Regions from separate parts of the Comamonas odontotermitis genome, predicted to be linked through region 2. Evidence: predicted binding sites of a transcription regulator. Region 2 holds the regulator's gene; each other region holds the start of a gene.
What was found. The regulator FNR, encoded in region 2, switches genes on or off when oxygen is low (the NO sensors DNR and NnrR bind a similar motif). The targets are predictions, from matches to a motif close to TTGATNNNNATCAA.
Positions count from the first base shown of each region.

Region 1: a site for FNR is predicted at 2,639-2,652, ahead of cydD (thiol reductant ABC exporter subunit CydD). Genes of this name have one in related genera too.
Region 3: a site for FNR is predicted at 1,538-1,551, ahead of azu (azurin). Genes of this name have one in related genera too.

Region 1 covers NZ_CP083451.1:2,666,493-2,671,453, reverse strand. Annotated here, with positions in the region: gene LAD35_RS12440 (amino acid ABC transporter ATP-binding/permease protein) at 1-794, opposite strand, end outside; gene cydD (thiol reductant ABC exporter subunit CydD) at 791-2,542, opposite strand; gene LAD35_RS12430 (TAXI family TRAP transporter solute-binding subunit) at 3,000-4,427, opposite strand; gene LAD35_RS12425 (P1 family peptidase) at 4,469-4,961, opposite strand, start outside.
Region 2 covers NZ_CP083451.1:3,366,126-3,371,086, forward strand. Annotated here, with positions in the region: gene LAD35_RS15540 (sulfite exporter TauE/SafE family protein) at 1-556, shown strand, start outside; gene hemN (oxygen-independent coproporphyrinogen III oxidase) at 580-1,962, opposite strand; gene fnr (fumarate/nitrate reduction transcriptional regulator Fnr) at 2,115-2,837, shown strand; gene LAD35_RS15555 (universal stress protein) at 2,971-3,414, shown strand; gene LAD35_RS15560 (malonate--CoA ligase) at 3,599-4,961, opposite strand, start outside.
Region 3 covers NZ_CP083451.1:267,509-272,469, reverse strand. Annotated here, with positions in the region: gene LAD35_RS01195 (aminotransferase-like domain-containing protein) at 1-880, shown strand, start outside; gene LAD35_RS01190 (hypothetical protein) at 984-1,388, shown strand; gene azu (azurin) at 1,615-2,070, shown strand; gene LAD35_RS01180 (response regulator) at 2,118-2,825, opposite strand; gene LAD35_RS01175 (type IV pili methyl-accepting chemotaxis transducer N-terminal domain-containing protein) at 2,822-4,849, opposite strand; gene LAD35_RS01170 (hemerythrin domain-containing protein) at 4,846-4,961, opposite strand, start outside.

The sequences.
Region 1 (4,961 bases), 700 kb from region 2:
ACGTGCCCGGTCATCGCAATGGCAATACCCACCTGGGCCTCGATCTGGTTGAGGCGCATGTCAGCGGCCATCTGCTGGCGCTCTGCGGCCAGTACCTGCTGCAACTGGTGGTGCAGGCGGCCGGCCATCACCAGCTCGGTCTGGCCACCGACTGCATCAATCACGGTGGCACGCAAATGTTCCCCCGCAAAACTGCGCCTGATGGCCGTCGCAAAGCCCCGGCGCATGCACCAGGCGATACAGGCGATGCCGCCCGCCAGCACCAGGGCACCCACCAGCAGGCCACTGCGCCAATCCAGAAACAGCCCCAAGGCAAGTGCAGTGGCAACGGTGCTGGCAAGCAGGGCTGCAGCGGGGGTGAAGAGACGCAGATACACGGCGTCCAGCGCGTCGATGTCGGAGGTCAGGCGGTAGAGCAGGCGCGCGGGGCGTTGGCGCAGGCGCAGTGCTACATCCGCGGCAGAAAAGCGCGAAAAGAGCTGTACCCGCAGCTGGGCCAGCACGCGCAGGGTGGCGTCATGCGTGGTCACGCGCTCGCCATAGCGGGCAGCGGTGCGCAGTACCGAGAGCAGGCGCACGCCGGCACCCGGTGCAAACACATCAAATACCAGGGCGGTTGCGGCGGACAGGCCTGCTACATAGCAGGCCGTCAGAAACCAGCCGGACAGACCCAGCAGCGCCATGCCCACGAGCACGGTCGCAACGGCCAGCAGCATGCCGGTCAGCAACTGGCGGCGGTAGCCCGAGCGCACAAACAGTTGGACGATGGGGCGCAGGGCGTTCCAGCTTGTCATACCGTGGCTCCTTCCTTGCGTTTTTCGTCATCGCAGAAGGGGAGGGTGCTGCCGCTGTCCTTTTGAATGGGCAGTACCCGGTCCATGCAGGCGGCCAGCAGCGGGTCGTGTGTGGCCACCACCAGGGTGGCGCCGCCTGCAGCCAGTTGCAAAAGACCCTGGCGCACAAACTGCGCGGTTTCGGCATCCAAATGGGCGGTTGGCTCGTCGGCCAGCACCAGTTGGCAGCCCGGATTGGCTGCGGCGCGGGCCAGGGTCAGGCGCAACGCTTCGCCACCGGAGAGGCCCAGGCCGCCATCTCCGATGATGGCGTTGCCGCGCTGGGCCAGCACATCGCCCAGCGCGGCACTGTGCACGGCTTGCCGCAAGAGGGTGTCATCCAGATTGCGGCCCAGGCTGATATTACCAAGCAGGCTGGTGGCAAACAAATGCGGTTTCTGGGCAACCCAGGCCATGCGACTGCGCAGCGCGGCAGCGTTGGCGCTGTCTAGGGGCAGGCCTCCGATATGGATGCAGCCTTGCGATGGTTCTGCCAGCCCGGCAATCAATGCCATCACGGTTGATTTGCCACTGCCGCTTTCGCCCCAGAGCGCCACCTTTTCACCAGGCTGGATGTCGGCGTTGAAGCCATTCACCACCTGCGCACCCCCTTCGGTGTAGCAAAAGCCCACGCCATGCAGTGCAATGTGCAGGCCGTGTGGGGTGTTTGGGTTCGAATCCACCTCTGGGGCAGCTGCGTCGTGGTGACTGGCTCCCACCAACCGGGGCCCGGGCTCTTGCAGCGCCTGCAGTGCCTGCTCTGCGGCAAGGCCGGCAGCCTTGTCATGCCAGACGGCTGACAGCTCGCGCAGCGGCTCGAAGAAGGCTGGTGCGAGCAGCAGCACAAACATGGCCTGGGCCAGGCTGAGCTGACCGCCCCAACTGCCAAACGGCAACTGGCCCAGCAGGTGGAACCCCACGTACACGGCAACCAGGGCCACGCCCAGCGCAGAAAACAACTCCAGCACTGCCGATGACAGGAATGCAATCTTCAGGACAGCCATGGTGTTGCTGCGCAGGCGCTCGGCCGTGGCGGCAAGCTGGCTGGCTACCGAAGGAACGGCGCCCAGACCGCGGATGCTGGCGAGGCCCTGCAGGCGGTCCAGCAGAAACTGGTTGAGGTTGCCCATTTCCTGCAAGTGCTTCTGGCTGGCGGCCTCAGCACGCCAGCCCACCAGGGCCATGAAGATGGGAATCAGTGGTGCGGCCACCAGAAGCACCAGCGCCGACACCCATGAAAACCAGGCCACGCATGCAAGGATCACCAAGGGCACCACCACGACCTTGCTGCGGGCCGTGGTGTAGCGCGCAAAATAAGGCGTGATCTGGTCGGCCTGCTCGTTCAGCACGCTCGCAGCCAGGCCGGGGGAAGGGCGTTGGCTGTCGGTGGGCGCACGCCATGCCAGCGTTTGCAGCGCCTGCTGGCGCAACTGCTGCGTATAGCGCCGTGCTGCTGTGAAGGCGAGGCGAAGGCCGGCAGCATCGACCAGCGCACGCACCAGGCCGATGGCCAGGAAGCAGGCCATCGCCTTCCAAACCTCATTCCAGGCCGAACCCTGTTGCAGGGCACCAATGCTCCAGGCAATGACCGCTGCCTGCGGCAGCCACAGCAATGCCGCTACCACTTGCAGCCACGCTCCGCCTCTGGAGGGGCGCTGCACCGCACCTGTCGCTGGGGCGGTGAAAGAGGTGGGCGGGTCGGAGGCCATTGTGAATATTTATAGAATTTCTAATTTTCAAGAATTAGTGAAAGTATTGTAAATACAAATAACACTTGACCTATGCCAAGGGCTTAGGCTCGAATCTTGATGACAGTCAATCCCTTGGCGCATTGTTGCGCCAAGCCGTGCGCAATGCACGCGGTTTTTTGCTATCAAAATTAGCAGTTGAGCCGGCTTGAGAAAGACATTCCAGACGGATAAAGCTGATTTCGTGCGGCACCGCACTACCATTCATGCGCGCGGCAACACATTGCCTGACGTCAAGGTTTACCCGCATTCTGGTGCGTTGGGCGTGGCGAGACCTTGCTGTAAGTCAAGAAATGCAAGGTTTGTCCCGAGGCTATCGGGGCGCGGGTGTTGTCGCCCGTTATCCGTCAACCGTTACGAATGGGCGAGCAATGTCGGACCGGGAGGCTGCTCTGCGCCTGGGCCTGGCGCAGCAGGGTCAGATGGCGGGAGAGTGGTCTGGCCCATTGGCTGGGCCCTGTGTGGTTTGTGCGGGCTCCCGGCTTTGCATGTCCAGCTTCTGCAGCACCCAATGGATATGGCTGCGCAGCGCGTACAGCTCGTCGGCGTAGGAGAGCGGAACGGTGATTTTCTCGACCTTGCGGCCGAGTTCCTCCAGCTCGGCCCGGATACCGGCGCGGTCAGGGTCGGGCTGCTCCATTTCATGCTCGACGGCGCGCAGCCGTCCATACCACTTGAACACCCGCGAACGCACGCGGAACTGGTAGAGCGGCGGAACGATGCGTGACAGCGGCAGCATGAAGGCCAGCAGAACACCCATCACCAGCCACATGCGCTCCACCAGGTTGGCCAGCCAGAAAGGCAGATAGCGCTGCAGCCAGGGAGAGGGCTCGTTGATGGCCCGCACGCCTTCTTGCGCCACCGGCAACTCGCTGCTCTTGGTATTGGGAAAATCACGCGTCCGGTTGAACCAACCTGCATTGCTGTGGATGTTCTGCGACGCCTGGGCAAACAGCTGCTTGATGGCGGGGTGGGTATCGTCGCGCGCCAGAAGCGAGGTGGTGGATGCCAGGAGGTGCACATTGCGCGGCGGCACGTTCGCTGCCAGATCCACGATGCCGCGCGGCAGCGTGACCGGCGTCAAGAACCTGAACTTGCGGCCATAGGCCTCGTTCTGCGGAAAATCCATCAACTGCACCCCGGGCGTTTGCAGCAGCATCTGCACCATCAGGGATTCGGGCGCGGAGACGAAGACCATGGCATCGAGCTTGCCCGCCAGAAAATCGACCGTGGCCGGTGTTTCCGTCAATTGCGACAGCGTCAGCTGCCTGGGGCTGAGGTGGTTGGCCTCGAGCAGCTGGTTGAACAGGGTGGGCACGCCGCTGCCAGCCGTGCCGACATTCACCTTCCAGCCGGCCAGCTGGGTCATGCTGGTCAACTGCGGGCGCTTGTTGAGGCGCTGCGCCGCATCGGTGCGGTAGAACAGCCAGACCGGCTCAAGAAAGAGCGCGCCCAGCGAGGTGAGGCTTTCCAGGTCTTCATCGGTCAGGCTGGCCGTTCCGCCTTGCACAAAGGCGAGGTCTGCCTTGCCTTCGCGCAGCAGTTGGAGGTTGCTGAACGAGCCTTCGCTGGCCTCCAGATTCACCATGATCTTGTTGCTGGCAAGTGCCGAACGGTATTGGTCGCCAAAACTGGCATAGGCGCTTTGCGCCGGGCCGGTGGCGAGCGTCACTTGCGACGGCGGATTGGGCTTGAGCCACCAGTAGGCCGCCACGATCAGCGCCACCGCAATGATCACCAAGGGCCCGCCGGACACCACTGCATCGCGGATATTGAGCACCAGCGTGATCAACGTCTGGCGCAGTTGGTAGGCCTTGTGGCGCATCGTGGTGGATCGGTCACCCATGGTGTTCGGGTGCTGCGCATGCAGCGGTATTGGAAGACCGCTTACTGTAAATCAGCGGCGCTGGGCAAGTGCAGCGCTTTGTGGTTTTCTCCGGCATCCAGATGTAAGCTGCGCGCGTGCAGCACAGCCTGCAAGGTGGCCTGGGCCACGGCTTCGGCGGCCATGGTGGCCAGCACCATCATGCCAGGGCTGCGGCCGGTGGCACCCGTGCCCAGGCAGAAAAGCGTGTCGCCGTCCGACATGGTGTGCACCGGGTTGATGGCGCGCGCCAGGCCATCGTGTGCGACGGTGGCCAGGCGGCTCGCCTGGGCCTTGGTGATGGTGGCGTCTGTTGCCACCGCGCCAATGGTGGTGTTGGTGCCCGCCAACAACGGCCTGGGCGGCTCGCCACGCAGCAGGGCGCGGCGCGTATCCATGAGTTGCCTGCCATCTGCGGTACGCGCGCCCGCTACCACCTGGGCGGTGTCGGGGTGGATCACATCGCCCAGTGCGTTGCAGGCAATGATGGCGCCCACGGTCACGCCGTCGACAGTG
Region 2 (4,961 bases):
TGCGCCCGGCATCGTGCTGGGCGGACTGGTCGCGAGCCTGGGCATCTTTTCGCTGCTCAAAGGCCAGTATCTGGGCCTGTTCTTCGGGCTGTTTGTCGGCTACTCGGCACTGCGCATGTTTCGCAAATCCCAAACCGCAGCCACGCGCACCATGCCGGGCACAGGTGGCCAACTGGCAGCCGGCGGCGTGATCGGTTGCCTCTCGGGGCTGGTTGGTGCAGGCGGGGCCTTCATCAGCGTGCCGTTCATGACCTGGTGCAATGTGCCCATCCACAACGCAGTGGCCACCAGCGCAGCGCTGGGCTTCCCGATCGCCGTGACCAATGTGCTGGGCTTCATGGTGGCGGGGCTGCATGTACAAGGCCTGCCGCCCCACTCGCTGGGTTATATCTGGCTGCCCGGCCTGCTTGCGGTATCCATATGCAGCGTGCTGACCGCGCCACTGGGCGCCAGGGCAGCGCACCGGCTGCCAGTGGCCCAGCTCAAGAAGATATTTGGCGGCATTCTGCTGTGCCTGGCGGTCTACATGCTCTACAAGAGCCTGAGGGCCTGGTAACGCGTTGAGCCTCAGGCAGGCTCCTAGATGATTTTCGAGAACCGGGCCCGCGTGCGATCCGCCTGCAGGTGCTTGTCAAACACCATGGCCACGCCACGCACAAAGTACCAGCCCAGCTCGGTCACGGACACGGCATCGCCAGTGATCTGAACCAGCCCCTGCTCCTGCATGCTGCGCAGTTGCTCCAGCTCGGCGGCAAAGTACTGGCGAAAATCGATCAGCCAGGCCTGCTCCACCGATTCGATCACCAGGCTGCCCTGGCACATCAGGCCCATGATCACAGAGCGGCGCAGCATGTCATCGCGCGAGAGTGCCAGGCCTCGCACCACAGGAATCTGCCCCTGGTCGATCAGGTCGTAGTACTCCTCCAGCGTCTTGGCATTCTGGCTGTAGGTAGCGCCGATCTTGCCAATGGCCGAGACACCCAGCGCCAGCAGATCGCAATCGGGCTGCGTGCTGTAGCCTTGAAAATTGCGGTGCAGGCGCCCTTGGCGCTTGGCCACGGCCAGTGCATCATCAGGCAGCGCGAAGTGGTCCATACCTACATAGACGTATCCGCCCGCCTGCAGGGCTTCCAGCGCCTGGGCCAGCATGGTCAGCTTGTCAACGGGCTTGGGAAGATCCTGCACGACAATGCGGCGTTGGGGCTTGAAACGTTCAGGCAGATGCGCATAGGCATACAGCGCAATACGATCGGGCCGCAGTTGGCTCACCAGTTCCATCGTGCGTGCAAAACTGACCGGCGTCTGGTGAGGCAGGCCGTAGATCAGGTCAATATTGATGGATTCAAAGCCAATCAACCGCGCCTGGGCCATCAGGGAAAAAACCTGCTCCGAGGGCTGCTCGCGGTGCACTGCCTTTTGCACTTGCGGGTCAAAATCCTGCACGCCGAAACTCAGGCGATTGAAGCCCAGTCGAAACAGGTGTGCGAGGCGCTCCCCGCTCACGGTCCGTGGATCGACCTCGATCGAGTATTCACCCCCCGGCTGCAGCTGGAACCGGCTTTTGAACATGTCCATCAGGCGTGAGAGCCCATCGTCGGAGAGGAAGGTGGGCGATCCGCCGCCGAGGTGCAGCTGGCTCACGGTCTGGCGGGCCGGGCAGTGGGCCAGTTGCAGATCCAGTTCACGCTCCAGATAATCCAGGTATTCGTCGGCGCGTTCGGGATGCTTGGTGATGATCTTGTTGCAGGCGCAGTAGTAGCACAGTGATTCGCAGAACGGAATGTGCACATACAGCGACAAGGGTGCCAGGCGGGTACCCAGCCCCGTTCGCCGCTGCTCCAGCGCCTGCTTGTAGCCATTCGCACCAAAGGCTTCAACAAATCGGTCTGCGGTAGGATACGAAGTGTAACGGGGGCCGGGTACATCAAACCGGCGCAACAAATCGGGGGTCAGGGAAATCATGGTCTCAATTCCGTACGGATGCCCCAATGTGCCGCAACCGGCCGGCCACGTCCTTGACTTACATCAAGAGTATTTTTTTGTCTGCGTAGACAATGGAAGCATTCAAGGAACCTCCGCCCCCGCGCGATCTTTTTGTGAACGGATATTGACTCATGACAGCCAACACAATCAAAGTGGTCTGCTCCAACTGCAACCTGCGAGAGCTGTGCATGCCCGTGGGTCTGTCGCCCGACCAGATGGATCGCATCGATGAGATCGTGGCCACGCGCCGCAGAATCAAGCGCGGGGGAGCGCTGTTTCGCAACGGCGAGGCGTTCACATCGCTGTACGCGATTCGCACCGGTTTTTTCAAGACCAGCGTGGCCACCGAAGATGGACGCGATCAGGTCACCGGTTTTCAGATGGCAGGCGAAATCATTGGCCTGGACGGCATCGTCAACGACCAGCATTCCTGTGATGCCATTGCGCTGGAAGATGCGGAAGTCTGCGTGATGCCCTATTCCAAGCTGGAAGAGCTGTCGCGCGAAGTGAATGCCTTGCAGCACCACGTTCACAAGGTGATGAGCCGCGAAATCGTGCGCGAGCACGGTGTGATGCTGCTGCTGGGCAGCATGCGCGCCGAGGAACGCCTGGCCGCATTCGTGCTCAATCTGGTGCAGCGCCTGCACGCGCGGGGCTTCTCGCAGTCCGAGCTGATACTGCGCATGACGCGGGAAGAAATCGGCAGCTATCTGGGCCTGAAGCTGGAGACCGTGAGCCGCACCTTCTCCAAGTTCGCGGAAGACGGCATCATCGAAGTCAAGCAGCGCCATGTACGCATCCTGGATACCGACAAGCTGCAGGCCCTGATTAACAGCCAGCAATGCACGGTCTGAGCGGGCCTGCCGTGCTCCCGGCAAACATATGCTGCCATTGTCTGCTCTGACACAGCGCAAGGCAGCCTTTGCGCCAATGGGTTAAGGTACAAACATGCAGCCGCCCCGGCTGCACCCTCGAAAGGAGCTGAAGATGTACAACCATATCCTGCTCGCCACCGATGGATCCGAGCTGTCCGAAAAAGCAGTGCAGCATGCGCTTGCTCTGGCCAAGCTGGGACAGACCCAGATCACTGTGGTCAATATCTCGCCCAACTACCCCCGCAGTTACTTTGAAGGCAGCGCGGTCATCGACCTCAAGGAGGTGGAACGTATCCAGCAAGGCTGGCTGGACGCTGCCCAGGTCGTGGTCGACAAGGTCGTTGCCCAGGGAACTGCAGTGGGCGTGCCGGTAAAGGGCATTGTTCTGCAATCCGATCTGGTGGCCGAATCGCTGCTCAAGACCGCGGAAAAGGAACACTGTGACCTGATCGTCATGGCCTCGCATGGCTATCGCGGCATCAAGCGCCTGCTGCTGGGCAGCGAGACCCAGCATGTGTTGACGCATGCCACGATTCCGGTGCTGGTACTGCGGTGAGTTTCTGGCAAATCCGGCCTGCAGCGCATGCGGGCCAAGGACAGCCACCTTGTTTTCAGTAGCAGAGCGAACGGCAGGTTTGAGTGCCCGCCGCTTATAAAAAGAGAAGGCTTTTGGCCTTCTCTTTTGCTTTACGGCCTCCAGCCCCCCTGGTTCATGGATTGGCTTGAAGGCGCCAAGAGCTTCAACCCTTGAACAGGTCCTGGTATTGCGCCCGCAGCAGATTCTTTTGCACCTTGCCCATGGTGTTGCGCGGCAACTCGTTCACCACAAAGCAGCGCTTGGGAATCTTGAAATTGGCCAGCTGTTTTTTCAGCGTCGCAATGATGCCTTCGGCATCTGCGGCCTGGCCTGGCTTGGCAATGACCACGGCAACCCCCACTTCGCCAAAGTCAGGGTGCGGTACGCCAACCAGGGCACTTTCGGCCACGCCGGGCAGTTCGTTGATGAAGCCTTCGATCTCTGCAGGGTAGACGTTGTAGCCGCCCGAGATGATCAAATCCTTGCTGCGGCCCACAATCGTCACGTAGCCGCGCGCGTCCACCTTGCCGACATCACCGGTCTTGAACCAGGCATCCTTCGTGAACTCTTCGGCGGTCTTCTCCGGCATGCGCCAATAGCCACTGAACACATTGGGGCCTTGTACCTGGATGTTGCCGATCTCGCCAGCCGGTAGCGGCTGACCATCATCGCCCTGCACGCGCACGCCCACACCCGGCAGTGGAAAGCCGACGGTGCCGCCCCGGCGCTCGTCCTGCCCGTCGTAGCGGCTGTCGGCACGGTAGGGGTTGGAGACAAGCATGATGGTTTCGCTCATGCCGTAGCGCTCCAGGATGGTGTGGCCGGTGCGCTCCTGCCATTCGCGGAAGGTCTCGATCAGGAGCGGCGCGGAGCCGGAAATGAAGAGGCGCATGTTCCGGGTGGCGGCCCTCGTGAGCGTGGGCTCGGCCAGCATGCGTACATACAGGGTGGGAACACCCATGAAGACGGTAGCGCGCTCCATCGCAGCGATCACGGCCTTGGGCTCGAACTTGGAGAACCAGATCATCTTGCTGCCATTGAGCAGAGCCGCATGGATGGCGACGAACAGGCCGTGCACATGGAAGATCGGCAGTGCATGGATCAGCACGTCACCCTCCTTCCAGCCCCAGTAGTCCTTCAGCATCACTGCATTGCTCAGCAGGTTGCCGTGGCTCAGCATGGCCCCCTTGCTGCGGCCGGTGGTGCCACTGGTGTACAGAATGGCGGCCATGTCGTCGACTTGCCTGACGGCAGGCTCATGCGTATCGGCACAGTGCACAGCACGCTCCAGCAAGGTGCCGCTGCGGTCATCGCCCAACGTGAAAACGCTTTGTGTGCCGCACTGGAAGGCGATTTTGGACACCCAGCCAAAGTTCTGCGGCGAGCACACCACCACGGCTGGTTCCGCATTGGTGATGAAATATTCGATCTCGGCACTTTGGTAGGCGGTGTTCAGCGGCAGGAAAACGTAGCCTGCTCGCAGGGTGGCCAGGTACAGCGCCATGGCTTCCACCGATTTCTCGACC
Region 3 (4,961 bases), 1.3 Mb from region 2:
CCTGATGACGGTGAGCGGCGTCACCCATGGGCTCGATCTGATCGTGCGCGGCTTTCTGCAACCCGGTGACACGGTGCTGGTCGAGGACCCGGGCTGGTTCCTGATCTTCGGCCGCCTCAACACCATGGGCGTCAATGTCGTGGGCGTACCGCGTCTGCCGGGCGGCCCTGACGTGCAGGCACTGCAAGCCCTGGCAGAACAGCACCGGCCCAAGCTCTTCATCCTGAACACCGCCGTGCACAACCCTACCGGCCTGAGCCTGTCGGCCGGCGTGGCACACGAAGTGCTGCGCATCGCCGAGCGGCACGATTTCCTGCTGGTGGAGGACGACACCTACTCCGAGTACCTGGGCAACATGCCGCTGCGCCTGGCCGCCATGGACCGGTTGCAGCGCGTGCTGCTGGTCGGCGGCTACTCCAAGACCCTCTCGGGCGGGCTGCGCGTGGGCTATGTGGCAGCGCGCCCCGAATTCATCCACCGCCTCACCGACCTGAAACTACTGGGCGGCCTGACATCGGCCCTGCCCAGCGAGCAGATCGTGCACCGCATCCTGGCCGATGGCAGCTACCGCAAGCATGTAGACCGGCTGCGCGAGCGCGTGGACAAGGCGCGCCACCGCTGCCTGCGCCAGCTGGAAGCACTGGGCTGCCAGGCCGTGCACGAGCCCGTGGCAGGAACCTTTGCCTGGGTGGACTGCGGCATGGATTCCGAGCTGCTGGCCCGCCAGGCGGCAGAGTACGGGCTGCTGCTGGCGCCAGGCGTGCTGTTCTCACCACGCCAGGCACCCTCGACCCTGCTGCGGATCTCGGTAGCCATGGCAGAACAACCTGCGGCGTGGCAGACGCTGGCGTTGCTGCTCAGACGCCACCGTCCTGTTTGATCGGCAGCCAGTGCGCCTCCCTCAATAACTAACCATATTAGAAATTGTCGATCCATGGTACAAGTTCGTCCACCGAAGATCAGACAGAACCAGGACCCTCGACGTGTACGCATACACCAGCATCAAGATCGGCGCCCATGACGATCAACCGCAGTCCGCACCGACCGTGCAGGCATTCCTTGAAGTTCTGGAGGCCACGGACTGGACGACCATCATGGGCCGCTGGCTGGAGACGCAGGAGGCACCTCTTCCCGCCTACGTGCTGCAACACACCAAAAACAGCGCCACCTTGAGCGTGAGCCGCATTTGCCACGATGATGTGGATTACTACCAGCTGATGTTCTTTCAGCGGATCAAGGCAGGCCTGTTCAAGAAGAAAATGGTCGGCCTGAGCACCGAACTGCATGCTGTTGGCGACATGGCCGATTTCGCCGAATGCTTCTGGGCGGGACAATTTGACGAGCTTCAGCAGCGCATGCACGCCAAGGGTGTGAACACCTTCGCCTGACGCGCGCCGCTCAGGCCACGGCGCCCCACGCAATCCAAGGCCGACATGGCTGGAGCTTGCCGAGGGGCGCCTGTTTCAGCTTTTGTACAACGGCCATTGCCTGCGAAACCCGGTACGGCGGGCGCTCTGCGGGCCGAAGGCGCGCGGCTTTGATCCACATCGAATCCCTTTCATCTGCAGCTTGGCAAACTGCTTCTCAGCTTGTTTTTCAACCTCGGAGAAAATGATGAAAGCTCGAACCAAACTTGCCCTGCTGCTCGGTACCCTGATCGCTGCACCGGCCATGGCTGCCGCTGGCTGCGATATCGCCATCGAAGCCAACGACGCCATGCAGTTCAACAAGTCCAGCATTGCCGTACCTGCCAGCTGCAAGCAGTTCACCGTGAACCTCAAGCACACGGGCAAACTGCCCAAGACTGCCATGGGGCATAACTGGGTGCTGAGCAAGGCTGCCGACCTGCAAGCGGCAGCGACCGATGGCATCTCCGCCGGAGCGGACAAGGACTATGTGAAACCTGGCGACAGCCGCGTGGTCGCATACACCAAGGTCATTGGCGGCGGTGAATCCACATCTGTGACCTTTGACGTAGCCAAACTCAAAAGCGGCGAGAGCTATGCCTGGTTCTGCTCGTTCCCCGGCCATTCCGGAATCATGAAGGGCACTCTCGCCCTGGCCAAGTAACGTTCCCCTCTCACGGCAAAGGCATCACGGCGCGCCGGTACACCCCATCACCCACTGGCGCGCCCACGCCCCTCAGTCAACAGCACTGCTGCCTGCACCCTTGATGAAAGGCCCAGCTTGCGCAGAATGTGCTGAACATGAATCTTCACCGTAGTTTCGGCAATTGCCAGGCTGCGTGCAATTTCCTTGTTGCTGGCCCCCGCCGCAATCTCGCGCAGAATCTCGAACTCGCGTGGTGACAACTGCTCGAGCGGATCAACCGGCCCGACAACAACGGGTGGCACAGACGGTGCAGGCATCCGCGGCTGCTGGGCTTGCAATGCGCTCACAAGCTTGTCCGTCATTTCCATGCTCACCGTGGATTGGCCGCGCAGCGCGCGCTCAATGGCCGCAACCAGCACCTCACTGTCCGCCGTTTTGAGCAGGTAGCCATGCGCTCCACGCTGCAATGCCAGCGCCAGCGTGTCTGCATCCTCACTGACGGTAAGCATCAGCACCCGCGCCGATGGTGCAGCCTCTCGCAAACCGGGCAGCAGATCCACGCCGCTGACACCGGGCATGTGGTGGTCCAGCAGCACCACATCGGGCTGCAATTGCTCTGCACGGCGCAGCGCCTCTCCAGCATCTGCAGCTTCGCCCACCACCTGCAGCTGCGGCTGGGTCGCCAAAAGCGCTGTGACGCCTCGCCGGAAAAGCGGATGGTCATCGACCACCAGCAACCGAATCGGGGTGCGCTGGGTTTGCTCCGCGCTCATGGCAGGCTCCTTTCCGCTTCAAATGTTTCGGTTGTGGGCAGTAGGCGCGGCAAGGTCAGCGCCACGCAGGTGCCCGCCCCCACTACGGAGGTGATCTCCAGTGTTGCGCCGATGCTTGCAGCACGCTCGCGCATGATGCGCAGGCCGACATGCGTCTCGTCCAGCGCAGGCGACGCATTCTCCATACCTCGGCCATCGTCGCGCACTTCCACCACCCACTGCGGCGCCTGTTGTACATCTACCCATACGGCATGTGCCTGCGCATGCTTGCGCACATTGGACAACGCTTCCTGCACCACGTGCAGCACCTGCACCTGCACATCAGGCGGCAGCGCCATGCCTTCGCCCTCGATACTCAGATGTGCGGGCAGGCCCGTCTGGTGCTCGAACTTGGTCAACGTGGTACGCAGCGCGGGTCCAATATCCTCTGCGTTGGTTCGGGTACGGAAATGCACCAGCAACTCGCGCACATCAGACAGGCTTTCGCGTATGCCCGCATCCAATTCCGCCAAGGTTGCTTGCACACGGTCGCCATCCGGCGGCTCCCGAGCGATTTCGTCGCGCAGCAATGCTGCCTGAATCTTCAGAAATGCCAGGCTCTGCGCAATGGAATCATGCAGCTCGCGCGCCAATAGACCGCGCTCATCCGCAACTGCAGCCTCTCGCTGAAGCGCATCGGCGCGCAACCCCTCCATGCCACCCGCCAGGTGGCTTGCCAATGCATCCAGCAGTGCCTGGTCGTCAGCACCGAGCTCGGTTGGATGGCGGAAGAACAGGTCAACCTCGCCGACCATGCGTTCATGCAGCCGCACGGGGACACTCAGCACATAGGCAAATCCAGCCCGGCTGCACTGTCCGGCATCCACCCGGCCTGCCCGCGAGGAAGCGCCTCCGCGCCAGTCCTGCAGCACCACCAGTTGCGTCTCCGCCTGGGCCTTGGGTTGGCCACAGAAACAGTCTCCCGTGGGGACACAGTGTTCGGCATCGACCATTTCGTCGGGCAATCCCTCCGAGGCGAGCAGCACATAGCGACGATTGTCTTCATCCGACCAGCGCACTGCCACGGCATCGGCTTGCACGATCTTGCGCGTCTGGGCTGCAAAGCCCTGGGCCAGCGCCTGCAATGAATCAGCCTGGGCGACCAGAGCCGCGCCTTCGTACAGGGCCGCCAACCGTGCGCGCTCGGTCTGCAAATGTTCGGTCTTCTGCTGCACACGGCGCTCCAGGCTGGAGTACAAATCCTGCAGCCGCACTGCCATGCGGTTGAAGCCCCGGGCCACGGCACCGAATTCATCGCCACCTTCGCTAGCCACCCGGGCCGACAAATCGCCCGCCTCGACGCTTGCCAACGCGGCCTGCAGCCGTGAAAGCGGACCGAACACCAGCAGTTGCGCAGAATACATGAGCGCCAGTGCCGCAGCGATGGCCAATGCCATCATTACAAACTGCGCTACGTTGAGCAGGGTGGTCCAGCGCGCAAGTTGCTGCTCAATGGTGCCCACCAGGCGATCAACGCCACCAACGAAGTCCTCGGCCTGCCGCGCAATGACAGTATTCTGTGCTGCATTGCCGTCCGCAAGCGGCTGCTGCCACTCCTTGCGAAGCTCCTGCCAGCTTTGCTGTACAACCTTCAATGCCGCGCGAGAATCCTCATTGCGCGGCACAGACAGCGGACGGGTGGCATCGCCTCGCTGCAACAAAGCCAGGCTCGCGTCAAACTGCCCCATCAGCAAGGCAACCCGCTGTGAATCGGCACCAGGCAAAGCCTGCGCCAACCGCCAGGTCTGCATGCGCATGCGCCCAGCTTCGTTGATCGCGGCAGCCCCTCCTTCAAGTGACCAGGTAAGCCGCAGCGTCAGTCCGATGGCAATGAGTGCCATCAACAGCAACGCGCAGCCAATGGCGCCAATCTTGACGGCCAGCGGGCGGCCCGATGCCTCCGCGCCCTCCTGATTCATGCGATCACCTCCTTGCTGTGCATCGCGGCGCGATCCACTTTGGGCAGCTTCAGTGGGCGGATTCATGTCGTGGAATCCGGATAGCGAACGCCGCGGCGCTGCGCCATGTCTCTGCCCATGGCGAACTGTTCATGCAAACCAAGGCACGTTTGGGCCTGAGGATAGGCCAGTTCCTCTT